3 regions of the Microbacterium xanthum genome follow, and region 1 is predicted to be linked to each of the others. Evidence: predicted binding sites of a transcription regulator. Region 1 holds the regulator's gene; each other region holds the start of a gene.

Region 1 (4,824 bases):
GGCACGGAGGTGTCGATGCTGCTGCGTCCGGTGCCGTCGAGGTCGAGCTGCAGCTCGACGGTCGACTCGCTGGTCGAGCGCGTGAGCGAGGCGGTGCGGGTCATGACGTCGATCCTAACGAGGCGAGGGCCTCCAGAAAGGCGGTGGTCTCCGCCTCCGTCCCCGCCGTGACGCGGAGGTGGTGCGGGATCCCCACGTCTCTGACGAGGATGCCCCGGTCGTAGAGCGCGCGGAAGGTCGCGGCGGGATCGTCGACCCCACCGAAGAGGACGAAGTTCGTCCACGACGGGTGCGGCTGGTAGCCGAGCGCCTCGAGAGTCGCGGAGATGCGGTCGCGTTGCGCGACGATCTCGTCGACCATGCCCAGCATCACCGGCGCGTGCCGGAGTGCCGCGGTGGCGGCCGCCTGCGTGAGCGCACTCAGGTGGTACGGAAGACGAACCAGGCGCAGTGCGTCGACGACCGCCGGGTCGGCCGCCAGGTATCCGACGCGCGCCCCGGCGAAGGCGAACGCCTTCGACATCGTGCGGGAGACGATCAGGCGCTCGCGCCCACCCAACAGCGTGATCGCAGAGGGCTCGTCATGCGGCGCGAACTCCTCGTACGCCTCATCCACGACGACGATGCCGCGACTCGCCTCGTAGACCGCCGCGATCACGTCGAGGGACATCGGGGTGCCCGTGGGGTTGTTCGGTGCGCAGAGGAACACGACGTCCGGATCGACATCGGCGACCTGCGCGGCGGCGGTTTCCGGCGAGAGCGTGAAGTCATCCTCACGGGCCCCCGCCACCCAGGTTGCCCCGGTCGCCCGCGTCAGCAGCGGGTACATGGAGTACGTCGGGCCGAACCCGAAGGCGGTCCGACCAGGCCCACCGAAGGCCTGGAGGACGTGCTGCAGCACCTCGTTGGAGCCGTTGGCCGCCCAGATCTGCTCCGGGGTGACACCCTCGCCGAGGTAGTCAGCGAATGCCTCCCGAAGCGCAGGGAATTCGCGATCGGGATACCGGTTGACATCGCGCAGAGCAAGAGCGATCGAGTCGAGAATGTCGCCGGCGACCTCATCCGGCACAGGGTGGGTGTTCTCGTTGACGTTCAACGCCACCGGCAGGGGCGCCTGCGGGGCACCATACGGTGTCATACCGCGGAGGTCATCACGGAGCGGGAGGTCGTCGAGGCGAGCAGTCACCTCTCCCATGGTACGGGCGCGGGGCCGATCGGTATCACCGCCCGTCGGCGGCGTACTGCGCCGGAATCGCCAGCTCCTGACCGGCGGACACCGATACTCCGTCGAGCGCGTTCAATCGGGCGATGTCGTCGATGACGTCGCGCGGGTCACTGGCCGGCGCCACTCGTTCGGCCACGGCCCACAGGGACTCGCCGGCACCCACGACGACCGTCGAGAAGGACGCGGGATCGGCGCCGACGTCGCGGGAGGCCAGCGCCGAACCCCCGCTCACGACCGCGGCCGCGACGAACGCCGACAGCGGAAGCGCCACGATCCCCGCGACGACACGACGACCGCGGGCGGTCAGGCGCAGACGGGTACGGGGCTGCGAGGTGATGGTGATCGCGGTCATCTCTACTCCTCCTCCTCGGGAAGAGGTTCGCACCGAGCCACTCGGCCGGGAGCAGCCGGTGCGAACCTCTCTTCCGAAGCTATCTTCGAGTCTCTATGCTGTCAAGGGGCCGAAACTCGCGTTCTCACTCGAACACGACACGCGGCGCCGTTGCGGGCCGCACACCGAACGGGCGGATACGGTTTCGATGAGCACACCTCACCACGGGCCTCCGACATTCGAAGGCCAGTGCCCCTCTCGACGGGAAGACGACGCGGGGCGACCAGACAGGAGTACGAGATGACAGAGCCGAACGCACGCGCACGCGCTCAGACCCGGCGCCGGCGCAGCCTGAGCGACAAGCAGCTCGCGATCCTCGAGGTCATCCAGCGGTCGATCGCCAAGCACGGGTATCCGCCGAGCATGCGAGAGATCGGCGACGCTGTGGGACTGAAGTCGCTGTCGAGCGTGACCCACCAGCTCAATCAGCTCGAGCTGAGCGGGTATCTGCGGCGCGACGCCGGCAAGACCCGCGCGATGGAGGTCCTGATCGACCTCCCCGGCGCGAGCACCGAGAACCCTGCCGACGCCGCACCCCCGGTCGGTGATGCCGCAATGGTCCCTCTGGTCGGACGAATCGCCGCCGGAGTGCCGATCACGGCGGACCAGCAGATCGACGAGGTGTTCCCTCTGCCCCGTCAGCTGGTCGGCAAGGGAGACCTGTTCATGTTGAAGGTCTCCGGCGAATCGATGATCGACGCCGCGATCTGCGACGGTGACTGGGTTGTGGTCCGTTCGCAGCAGACCGCCGAGAACGGCGACATCGTCGCGGCGATGCTGGACGGCGAGGCGACGGTGAAGACCTTCCGGCAGCGCGATGGCCATGTCTGGCTGCTCCCCCGCAACTCGGCCTTCGAGCCGATCCTCGGCGACGAGGCCGTGGTCCTGGGCAAGGTGGTCGCGGTGATGCGCGCGGTCTGATCGCTCACAGGCGTGCGCAGACCCCGGTCGACCCGACAGAATGGGCAGACCGACCCTAGGGAGCCTCGCCATGCCCACGACCGACATCGACGATCTCCGCGCCGAGATCGAACGCCTCCGAGCAGAGAACGCCGATCTCCGCTCGCACGCAGCCGTGCCGGACGTCGAACCGGCGGGCTCCGATCGCGTCGCACGGTCGGGCTGGTGGCGCGCGCTGATCTCAGCGGTGTGCATCGTCCTGGCGGGAATCCTCGTGCCCGTGTCGGTGGTCGGCACATGGGCGCGCGCGGAGCTGGTCAGCGAAGACGCCTTCGTGCAGACCTTCGGCCCCCTGGCCGATGACCCGGATGTACAGCAGCTCGTCATCGACCAGGCCTCGGCGGCCGTGAACGACGCGGTCGACGTGGCCGGCCTCACCAACGACGTGATCGACGGGGTGCAGAGCCTGGATCTCCCCCCGGCAGCCTCCTCGGCGCTGGACCTGCTCCGGCAGCCCGCGGTGCAGGGCGTGCAGGGCCTGATCGACTCCGCGATAACAGGTGTCGTGCAATCCGATGCCTTCCCCCAGGTGTGGCGCACCGCGCTCGTCGCCAGCCACCGCGCTCTGGTGGCCGCGGCCACCGGGGACGAGTCCACCGCCATCGCGATCGATGACACCGGCGCGCTCGGCATCCAGCTGGGGCCGATCATCGACGAGCTGAAGACGCAACTGGTCGACCAGGGCTTCGGGTTCGCGTCCTCGATCCCGACGATCAACCAGACGATCGTGATCGTGCAGGCCGACAGCCTGCTGCTGGTGGGAACGGTCTACAACATCGCCGTCACGGCCGGCTACTGGATTCCCTTCATCGCCCTCGGGCTCGCCGCGGTCGGGGTGCTCGTGGCCCGACGCCGCTCCACGGCTCTGCTCGGCGTCGGAGTGGCGATCACGGTCGGCGCGGGGCTTCTGGCCGTCGCCCTCACGAGCGCTGCGGCCGTGCTCAGCCTCAATGCACCTGCGCTCGGGATCCCTGCCCGCACCCTCGAGGCCATCTACTACACCGTCGTCGGCGCGATGCGCGACACCGCCGTCGTGCTCACGTTCCTCGGCGTGGTCGTCGCGGTCGCCGCGTGGCTGAGCGGACGCTGGGCGCCCGCTCGCCGCATCCGCGCGCTCACCGGATCCCTCACCGCGTCGGCCCGCGGCGGACTGCGTCGTCGCGGGCTCGACACCGGTGCGTTCGGCGACTGGATGCACCGGCAGCGCGTGCTGGTGCGGATCGTCATCCTTGTGCTCGCGGTGATCCTTCTGTTCGCACTGCGCCCGCTCACCTTCGGCGACATCGTTCTGGTCGTCGTGCTCGCACTCGCCGTGTGGCTCATCGCGTCTCTGCTCGAAAAGGACCCCTCCGGCGCCGACGAGCTCGCCGCTGCCGAGGCGTCCGATGAGGAGACCCCGATCGCCGTCGACGCCGACACGGTGATCGTCGAGGAGGGGGCCTCCCCGGCTGCGAAGTGACGGTCGAGGTCTCCCTCGGGCCGTCGTACGGTGGGAGGGTGACCTCAGTGCTCCCTTACGGCTCCTGGCCCTCGCCGATCACCGCCGCCGCGGCATCGTCGTCATCATCCCGCGTCGACGGCGCACGGTTCGTCGGTGATGACATCTGGTGGGGGGAACCCGTGCCCGCGCAGGCGGGACGCGTCGCCGTCCGACGTCGTGGCGTCGACGGGCAGTCGGAGGATGTCCTGCCCGAGCCCTGGAACGCACGCAGCGGCGTGCACGAGTACGGCGGTGGCGCCTGGACGGCGGCCGACGACGGCACCCTGTTCTTCGTCGAGAAGACCGATCAGCGCGTGTACGCCGCCGTGGCCGGCGCCGTCCGCCCCCTGACTGCGGCGGCGGGAGACGTGCGACACGGGGGGCTGGTCTGGCAGGACGGCGTCCTCCTCGCGGTCCGCGAAGATCACACCGCCGACAACCGCGTACCCGCCCGCGCGATCGTGCGGATCCCCACCGACGGATCGGCGGCGGACGACCCGACGCGGATCGCCACGATCGTGCGGGGCAGCGACTTCCTCGCGCAGCCGGCGCTCTCCCCGGACGGGAGCCGATTGGCGTGGGTCGCGTGGGACCATCCGCACATGCCCTGGGAGCGCGCCGAGGTGCGCGTCGGCCGAATCGACGCCGGCCGCGTGCGCACGTGGACGACGCCGGCCTCGGGCGAGCGCTCGGTCCTGCAGCCTCGCTGGCTCGATGACCGGACGCTCCTCTACGTCGACGATGCTTCCGGCCGATGGAACCTCATGA
Region 2 (4,824 bases), on a different contig from region 1:
GCGTACACCGCGAGCCTCAAGGCAGGGGTGTTCGTCGATGACGATGTCGTGCCGGTCTTCCCGCCGTTTGCCGCAGCCGCTCCCTTCTTCCTCATTCTCGGGGTCGCCGCGATCGTTTCCGGTTTCGCAGTCTGGACCACACTGCTGTTGGCGCACGCCCGCGACGTGACACGTGCTCATCAGAGGGTTGCGGCCCGTGCGCATTGAGCTGTCCGGTTCTACTCCACCGGCCGATCAGATCGCGGATCAACTCCGCGGCTCGATCTCTTCCGGGCAGCTCCTTCCGGATGAGCGCCTCCCGTCGGTCAGGCAGCTTGCGCGGGATCTGGCGGTTGCCCCGGGCACGGTGGCGAAGGCGTACCGCTCGCTAGAGGCCGGTGGCTTCGTCACCGCGCGACCGGGCGGCGCCACTCGCGTCAGCCCGGAGGCGAGTCCAGCAAGCGAGCGGGTGCTCAGTGCTGCGCGAACGCTGTCAGCCGAGTGCGCTCGGGCAGAGCTGTCAGCGGATGACGCGGTGCGCATCCTTCGCGCCGTCTGGGGCAGCTGAGCAGGACCCTGGCTGCAGGGATACGCAATCGGAAGCGGCAGACACGATCAGCGTGCGGTGGCTGGTCGCCAGATCTGAATCTGTGGAGGCGCTTTCGGGAACCGGACGCAAATGGGACGCAAATCGCGAAACCATGAGAGGCCGATGGCCCGCGATCCCCGTGCTTTCAGGGGATTGCGGGCCAGAAAGTTCGGCGGAGACGGAGGGATTTGAACCCTCGGTCCCCGTGAGGGGACTCCACCTTAGCAGGGTGGTGCACTAGGCCTGACTATGCGACGTCTCCAGGCATCCGACACGCGTGAACGCGCGAACGCACCCGGCAATCATAACCGCTGACGCCCGCGGAGACGAACCCGCGGGCGTGGCGCGCGGATCAGCCGGCGACGTTGCCCGCCGAGCAGGTCTCCTGCGCGGCGGTCGAACCGGCGATCGAGTCGGGGAGGACCGCGGAGGTCTCTGTGGGCTCAGGGGTCGGCTCGCCGGAGGCGTCGGTGGTGGGCTCGTCGGTCGGTTCTGCCGGAGACTCCGTCTCCTCGGTGACCGGCTCGTCGATGATGACCCCGCCGGTGTCATTGGGGTCACTTGTGAGCTCGAGCGACTGGTTTGCCTCGAGAGCCGCCCACAGCGCGTCGGCGGCCTCGTAGTTCGGCACCACCCGGTTGCTGTCATTGGGGTCGTCGTAGACCGGGTACTGCACGAAGACGATGTCGTCGAACGGCACCGACTTGACCGCGAGGGCGATCTGCACGAGCGTCATCGGGTTGGTGAGGCTCTGACTGGGAGTGACGTTCTCGACCGTCGTCGTGGCGAGCTGCAGGAGAGTCGACGGGTTGGTGAGCACTTCCTCGCTGACCAGCTTCCGCGCGAGCGCCGACATGTACTGCTGCTGGTTGCTGATACGCGCCAGGTCACTCCCGTTCTCAAGGCCGTGTCGGGTGCGGAGGAACTGCAGTGCTTCAACGCCCTGGACGTTGCGGATACCGGCTGGCCAATCGATCGCGGTGTAGCGGTCCTTGATGCCGCCGTTGCCGATGCAGACGTCGACGCCGCCAATGGCATCGGTGATGTTGATGACGTTGCCGAAGCTCACTTTGGCCGCGAACGGGATGTTCATCCCGCTCAACTCGGAGACGGTTTTCACGGCACAGTTCAGACCGCCGCGACTCCACGCGGTGTTCAGCTGCGTGTAGCTGACGGCCGAGCTGACGCTGCCGTCTTCAGAGGTGCACTCCGGCTGCGCGGCCATGAGGTCGCGGGGGAAGGAGATCACGGTGACGCGTCGCGGTGAATCCGAGATGTGCACCAGGAGGTTCACGTCGTTGAGTTGCCCCTCAGCGTCGGCGCCGGTGCACCGGTCGCCGAACAGATAGGCGTATTCCTCTTCACACTCGTCGGTTCCGACGACGAGCATGTTGACGCCGCCTTCGATGGCTCCGATGTCGGGCGGCACCGAATCCTGACCCTCGAGATCGACGGCGTTCGCCGTCACGCTGGTCGTGATGTCGAGGGCGGTGTACGCGGCGACGCCGGCGCCGGCGACGAACACCACCGCGGCGATGATGCCGACGATCTTCGCCAAGAGGCCGGCGGGATGCGGCGACTTCAGCTCACCGTGCCGTGCGACGGTGCGCCGACCACGCTTGCTCTGACTCACTCGGATCCTCTCGGGTGTCGCCCACCGCGGGTCGGCGCACCCGGTCACGGGATCACGCCGACCGCGATGTCATGGCGGAGGGTGTGGGATTCGAACCCACGGGACATCTCTGCCCACTGGTTTTCAAGACCAGCTCCATCGGCCGCTCGGACAACCCTCCCGACGCACCGCTTTCGCGGCATCCGTCGAACGGCGTCGAGTCTAGTCGACGGCGCTTTGTCGTCATTCTCGCAACAGGTTCTGTGGATGAACTGAACGGCTCGCGGGATGATTCGGCATCTGCCCCGCGACCTTCGCCACCACTCCCCCTGCAATGTCGTAGGTATGTTCTACTCTCGATCCATGGACGACGAGTGGCAGGAGCAGCCCGAAGACATCGGGATGCCGCCGCACATCGAGATCCCGATCTCCGTGCACATCGAGGCCGCCGCCGCGCAGCCCGACTCCCTCGATGACGTGCTCGACTTCACCCACGTCATGATGCAGTTCGCCGCTCAGCGCTACGCCGCCCTCGATCGTCTGCGCGAACGCGCGATCCGCGAGGCGCAGAGCGTCGCAACCGACCTCGGCTCGGTCGCGCTCCGGTCCCTGCGGCTGGAAGTCGCCGCGGCGATGCGCGTCTCGGAGTACGTCGCCGAGACGCTGCTGCATCAGGCGGAGGCCCTCGTGCAGCGGTATCCGGCGGTGTGGCATTCGCTGCACGCCGGCCGAATCGACGACGACAAGGGCTACGTGCTCGTCGCAGGACTCGACGAGCTCGGTGATGACGCCACGGCGCTTCTGCCCGAGGCGCTCCACGCGGCGGAGACCCTTCAGATCGGTCCGTTCCGGCGTGCTCTCCGCCGCCTCATCGAGCAGCACCGAGCGAACACGCTGGAGGAGCGCCACGAAGAGGCGGTCGCCCGGCGTCGAGTGGTCCTGGAGACCGGGCGCGACGGTATGGCGTGGATCGGAGCACACCTTCCGGCGGTCGAAGCGCACGCCATCCATCAGCGGATCACGGCGATGGGCAAGGCCATCACCGCGGTCGACGGCGAGGAGCGCACCCTCGACCAGGCGCGCGCCGACGTCTTCGGCGACCTCCTGGTCGACGGCACAACCGTGCACCTTCCCGAGCACGCCCGCGGCATCCGCGCGACAGTGGTCGTAACGGTCCCGGCGCTGTCCCTGCTCTCCGGCACGCACCCCGTTGGCGCAGAACCGGCCTCCGTAGAGGGAATCGGGCCGATCCCGCACTCCACCGCCCGCACGCTGTGCGGCGGCTCCGGTGAGTGGATGCGGGTACTCACCCACCCGGAAACCGGCGCTGTACTCTCCGTCGGCCGCGACCGATACCGTCCGCCGAAGGCGTTGCGCGACGTCGTGAGGTGGCGTGCCGGGCGATGCATGGCGCCGGGCTGCGGAATGCCCGCCGAGCGCTGCGAGATCGACCACTCGATCGCGTGGGAGGACGGCGGGAGAACCGAACTGCGAAACTTGCATCCACTCTGCAAGGGGCACCACACCGTCAAACACCACGGCGGATGGAGCATTCGACATCAGGACGACGGTGACGTGTTGTGGATCTCACCGACCGGACGAAGATACGTCGTGGCCCCCGAGCGGAGGGTGCCGGCCTTTCGCCCGGACCCGGAACCTCGCGTCCCCGTCGACGCACCCTTCTGATCGACGCGGGTACTGATCGACGCGGGAACTGATCCTCACACGCCGTTCAGCGCGTCGACGTCACAGCGCGCGGAGCGCGGCGGCGACGCCGCCTTCGTGCACCGAGTGTGTCGAGCCGTTCGCGGCGGCGCGCACCTCGTCAGGACTCTGCCCCATCGCGATCGCACGCCCACCGTTGCGCACCGCCCACTCGAACATGCCGATGTCGTTGCGGCCATCGCCGATGACAAGCACGTGCGCCGGGTCGAACCCGAGCTCGGTGCGCACCATCTCCAGCGCGGTGCCCTTGTCGACTCCCTGCGGCGCAATATCGAGCCACGCGGTCCACCCGACCGCGTACGAGACTTCGTTCAGGCCGATGCGCTGGACGAGCTCGAGGAACTCGCCGTTGGTGTTCTCCGGGGAGATCACCACGACCCGGCTGACCGGATCCGCGGCGAGCTGCTCGAACGGAACCCGGTCGGCGCTTCCGAGATTCCAGTCGTCGACGTAATCGGTGTACAGGCGATGCCCGTCGGGCAACTCCACCATGTAATGGGCATCCGGCAGGTGCTCCCGCAGCAGCGTCAAAACCTCGTGCGCATCGAACTGCTCGGTGTGGTGCAGGGCGTACTCGCGGGTCTGCGCGTCCACCCGCCTCAGGATGGCGGCCCCGTTGGCGCACACCACGAAATCCGGAGCGATGTCGAGACGCTTCAGGATCGGCTCGGTCGACGCCCAGCTGCGCCCCGTCGAGAGCATCACCTCGTGACCGGCCGCGACCGCGTCGGCGACGGCCTCGACGACTCCCGGACTCATCGACTCATCCTCGAGGATCACGGTGCCGTCGATGTCGAGGGCGATCAGCACCCGTCCGGGGGTTGTTCCACCCCAGGGGTCCCCCTGCGCGAGCTCCTCAACGGCGTCGACCGTCTCGGCGACCGACTCGACGTCGATCTCGCCGGCTTCGGGAAGCTCA
Region 3 (4,824 bases), on a different contig from region 1:
TCTCCGGTGGCTTCGGGATGACCGGCGATGATCTGCTCGCGGAGCCCCCGCACGTCTCCGCCCGCGCACAGTCCGCGGTCACCGGCGCCGTCAAGCAGCACCGTGTCGACGTGAGGTGATCCGCGCCAGGCGTCCAGTGCGGCGGTGAGGTGGCGCACCATGTCGAGGCTCAGCGCGTTGATCGCGCGGGGGCGGTTCAGGGTGAGATGCCCGAGCGCGCCGCGCAGGCGCACGAGCACGTCGGCGTCGTCGACCGGGGCGGTGTTTTCGCTCACGCCCTCACGCTATCGCGCGCCCCGGCGGGCCACACCGGTCATCCGATGCGGACGCCGCCGGTGATCTGGAAGAACAGCGTCAACCAGATGATGAAGAAAATCGCCTGCCCGGCGGTGCCGATCGCCCCGATGATCATCGCCCACCGGGCGAGCCCACGCCCGGTATCGCGGCATCCCGGTGCGCGCAGCTCGCGCATTGCAAGGATTCCGACGATCAGCCCCGCGAGCGGGATGATGAAAGACGAGATGAATCCGACGAGGGCGAGAGTGTTCGTCTTGGGCGGCGGGGGCGGCGCGACGAAGGTGCCGGGGGCGGACTCTCCGGGTGCGGTGGTCTGCGACATGACCCCACACTAGGGCCGACGGCCTGTCGCGCCGCGGTGCCGTCCCTTGGGCTACGCCGTGGCGTCGTCGTCAGCAGTGCCGGTGGCGGTCGGTATCGCACCGGTGGCGGCGAGGGTGACCACATCCTCCGGCTCGTCATCGGCGTCGAGGCGGAGCGCCTGGACGAGTTCGATGCCGTGCCGTGTGGTGAGCACGAGGCGCTGGAAGTCGGGGTGCCCGTCGAGGTCGATGACGACGCCCGCACGGCGCCGTCGCACGATCGCGAAGTCTTTCGCCCCGGCCGATTCCCATGTGCCCATCGCGATGACGCCCCGCACGTACGTGCCGGGGTGCGCGACACCGCGCAACCAGTGCCACGGGTCTTCGGTGAGCTGCACCTTCGCGATCGTCGAACGCTCGACGCGGATGTTCTCCTTGCGGAAGGCCAGTGCACGCTCGGCCCCCGACAGCGCGACCTCCAGGTGCGCCGAATCGAGCAGGAGCGTGACCATGCCCCTAGTCTGCCAGCGGCATACGACCCTTCCCGACCGTTTTGCTTACGGACAGGCAACGATCATCGAGCAGAACGCCTCGCGCGCGCCGGTCGCGAGCGCCAGGTCAGGCCGGCTCCACCCGCCGAGGGCCGAGAACCGCGAACCCGACAGACCTCTGGAGTCTCGATCTCTGTACAGAGGGCTCGCCGCGGGATAGGTTGCCGACATGTCGCGCACCTCGAACTCTGCGCGCGCAGCCCGTGTCGTCGCCGCGTCCGGGTTCCTGGCGGTCATTCTCTACGCCATCTTCGCCGCGTTGCAGATCTTCGTCGTCAACCCGCGCGCCGCTGCGCCCGGCGCGAGCCTCGACGACATCTACGCGACCATGGCACGGGCCGGAGAGTCGTTCGTCGCCGGCTTCCCCCTGGCAATCCTTGCCACCGGCGTCGCTCTGGCTCTCTTGCTGCTCGTGCTCATCAGGAGGAATCCCGGCACTCCTCCGTGGATCGCGGCGGTGGGCTACCTGGTGATGATCGCGTTCGGCGCACCGGCTCTGTTCATTGCCTCCTTCGTGCCGAGTATGTCTCTCGCCGACACGTACGGCATCTCCGGGGGCGACCACTCCGGATGGTCGAGCGCCCTGTATCTCGTCAGCGCGTGCTCGTTCGTCGCCTGCGCCATCCTGACCCTCGTCGGGGTGCGCCGGCCGACCCCGCACCCCGCCTGATCCGCGCACGCCACTCTCGCGGCCTCTCTTGAGGCGTCGCTGGATTCGTATATATGTTCGTGTTAGCGCTTGCCATGTCTTGAACAAAGCTTCCATTTTTCGTAAATATGTTCTATACTAGACCCAGCGAAAGACCGAGTGGGGGGCTGGGCATGGCGATCGAGGAGCCGCGCGAGGCGGAGATGCTCCGCACGCGCGAACTGATCGCGGAGATCGCTGCGTTCGATGCTGCCGAAGCTCGCATTCAAGCCGAACGCGCCCGCCTGTATGCCGAGGCGTACGACCTCACCCAGCGACAGACCGACCGTCTGCGCGATGCCTCTACTCGGGAACGCGAGATGCCATTGCGGGCAATGGCGGCTGAAATCGCCGTCGCGAAGCGCGTCAGCGACCGCACCATGCAAACCCATCTGTTCGAAGCCCACCGCACCGTCACGGAATTCGCGGCGACGTGGGAGGCATGGCACGCGGGCCGGGTTTCCCGTGCGCACGTGAAGGTCATCGTCGATACCGGCACGGAACTCACCGAGCGAGAGGCCCGCGAAAGCTACGAGCACGACGTCCTCGCCTATGCCGAGAAGACCTCGCCCGCACGGGTGAGGTCGTATGCCGAGCAGGTCGCGGAGAAGCTCGACCCGAAGAGCATGCAGGAACGTCACGACGACGCGCTCCTCGACCGACGCGTCTGGGTAGAAGATTTGCGTGACGGAATGTCGATGCTCGGCGCGATCGGGCCGAGCGTCGAAGTCCACGGCGTCTACGACCGGCTCACCCGGCAAGGGAAGGCGATCAAGGCCGCCGACCGTGGCGCACGGCGCGCAGCCGTCGAGCAGGAAGCCCTCGACGGCGAATCGGAGCCGGCCGCCCCCGGCGTGCCAGTAGACCCGGGTGCCGGACGTGTCGGGGCGAATGCGCCGGGCTGGTTCGACGATCGATCGATGGATCACATCCGCACCGACCTCCTTCTGGACATGATGCTCACCGCCTCACCGTCCGTCGACTCGACAGCGATCGATGGGGGACTCGGAGCGATCCGCGCGCACGTGCAGGTGACGGTCCCCGCCACGACCCTCGCCGGCACGACATCCGGTGGGGCGCAGCTCAACGGCAAGTGCGCGGTGGACCCGGAGACGGCGAAGGTCCTCGCCGGGCATGCTCCCGGATTCGATCGGGTCTTCCTCGACCCGATCAGCAGCGCGGTCCTCGCCGTCGACCGACGCTTGGCCTCGGCGGCGCAACGACGCTACCTGGTCGCCCGAGACATCCGATGCCGATTCCCCGGATGCCGCAGACCCGCGCTGGAGTGTGACGCAGACCACCGGGAAGACTGGGCCGGCGGTGGCTCAACCGACATCGACAACCTCGGCGCGTTCTGCAAGCGCCACCACACTCTCAAACACGCCGCCGGATGGACCGTGACCCAACTGCCAGGCGGACGGCTGCACTTCACCGCACCGTCTCTGCTGGAATACACCGACGATCCACCACCACGAGTCATGTTCACACCCGACCTGGACAACAAACCCGGCGACGCCGACCCACCCGAAGCCAAAGCCACTGCCGCCCCCTTCTGAGCGACCCCTCGCCCGGCCGCCGCCTCCACGACGTCCGATGTCTCGCCTTCAACGACAGTCCTTCAGCCCGCCACCCATGCGCGGTGCGAGACTGGGGACGTGACACTGCTCGAACCCGCCCGGTCCGCCGGGGCGGCGATCGCGCCCGCGGTGCGGGACGCCATCGCCCGCGCCGAAACCGGAGACGACCTCACCGTCGACGAGGTCGTGACACTCCTCACCGCCGGCGACGACCTCGACACCGTGCTCACGGCAGCGGGGCGGATGCGCGACGCAGGCCTCGCCTCCGCCGGCCGCCGCGGGGTCATCACGTATTCGCGCAAAGTGTTCGTTCCGCTCACCACACTGTGCCGCGACCGCTGCCACTACTGCATCTTCGTCGACACCCCGGGCCAGCTCCTCAAGAAGCGCAAGCCGGTGTTCATGAGCGACGAGCAGGTGCTCGCCATCGTCCGGCAGGGCGCCGCGCTCGGCTGCAAAGAAGCCCTCCTCACCCTCGGCGACCGCCCCGAAGAACGCTGGCCCGAAGCACGCGCATGGCTCGACGAGCACGGCTTCGCCTCCACCCTCGACTACGTCGCCCACATCGCACGCCTCATCACCGCCGAAACCGGCATGCTCGCGCACCTGAACCCCGGCGTCATGAGCGCAGACGAGCTCCGGACACTGCGACCGACCGCCCCCTCGATGGGCATGATGCTCGAAACCACCTCGCGGCGTCTCTACGACGAGCCCGGGCAGGTACACTACGGATCACCCGACAAAGACCCCGACGTGCGACTAAAGGTGATCGAGGATGCCGGGCGTGCCCGGATCCCGTTCACGACCGGCATCCTCGTCGGCATCGGCGAGACCGTGCGCGACCGCGCCGACTCGCTTATCGCGCTGCGCGACGCGCACGCCCGACACGGCCACGTGCAAGAAGTGATCGTGCAGAACTTCCGCGCCAAACCGCGCACCGCCATGCAGGGCGCACCCGACGCCGATCTCATCGAGTACGTCGCCGCCGTCGCCGCCGCGCGACTCGTGCTCGGCCCCCGCATGCGGGTGCAGGTTCCACCGAACCTCTCAGACCCGACCGAATTCGCGCTGCTCGTGCGCGCCGGCGCCGACGACTGGGGCGGGGTCTCCCCACTCACCGCCGACCACGTCAACCCGGAACGCCCCTGGCCCCACCTCGACGATCTCGCCGCCGCGACAGCCGACCTCGGTTTCGACCTGCGCGAACGTCTCACCGCGCATCCGGAGTTCATCGCCGACGCCGACTCGTGGCTCGACCCCGCGATGCACGCCCCGGTGGCGGCGGTCGCCGACCCCGCCACCGGCCTGGCCGCACCGGGATCCCCCCGGCCCCACTCACCGAAACCACGCGTTTCCCGCGAAACCACCCCGAACCAGCGCGGCGAAGAGGTGGATTCGACGCAAAGGGG

Evidence for each region. The regulator LexA, encoded in region 1, represses DNA repair genes until DNA is damaged. The targets are predictions, from matches to a motif close to TCGAACANNTGTTCGA.
Region 2: the regulator LexA is predicted to act here: its motif matches at 2,518-2,533, upstream of RZO50_RS02075 (HNH endonuclease signature motif containing protein).
Region 3: the regulator LexA is predicted to act here: its motif matches at 1,866-1,881, upstream of RZO50_RS05560 (HNH endonuclease signature motif containing protein).

Annotation. Positions count from the first base shown of each region.
Region 1 is NZ_JAWHUE010000002.1:944,234-949,057, reverse strand. It holds gene hisB (imidazoleglycerol-phosphate dehydratase HisB) at 1-104, opposite strand, end outside; gene RZO50_RS09860 (histidinol-phosphate transaminase) at 101-1,195, opposite strand; gene RZO50_RS09855 (LysM peptidoglycan-binding domain-containing protein) at 1,221-1,577, opposite strand; gene lexA (transcriptional repressor LexA) at 1,857-2,537, shown strand; gene RZO50_RS09845 (hypothetical protein) at 2,608-4,035, shown strand; gene RZO50_RS09840 (S9 family peptidase) at 4,074-4,824, shown strand, end outside.
Region 2 is NZ_JAWHUE010000001.1:408,806-413,629, forward strand. It holds gene RZO50_RS02050 (hypothetical protein) at 1-207, shown strand, start outside; gene RZO50_RS02055 (GntR family transcriptional regulator) at 197-547, shown strand; tRNA gene RZO50_RS02060 (tRNA-Ser) at 742-830, opposite strand; gene RZO50_RS02065 (LCP family protein) at 921-2,201, opposite strand; tRNA gene RZO50_RS02070 (tRNA-Ser) at 2,274-2,361, opposite strand; gene RZO50_RS02075 (HNH endonuclease signature motif containing protein) at 2,544-3,866, shown strand; gene RZO50_RS02080 (HAD family hydrolase) at 3,927-4,824, opposite strand, start outside.
Region 3 is NZ_JAWHUE010000001.1:1,159,392-1,164,215, reverse strand. It holds gene RZO50_RS05580 (enoyl-CoA hydratase/isomerase family protein) at 1-275, opposite strand, end outside; gene RZO50_RS05575 (DUF4190 domain-containing protein) at 314-619, opposite strand; gene RZO50_RS05570 (hypothetical protein) at 671-1,111, opposite strand; gene RZO50_RS05565 (hypothetical protein) at 1,320-1,820, shown strand; gene RZO50_RS05560 (HNH endonuclease signature motif containing protein) at 1,973-3,394, shown strand; gene cofG (7,8-didemethyl-8-hydroxy-5-deazariboflavin synthase CofG) at 3,494-4,824, shown strand, end outside.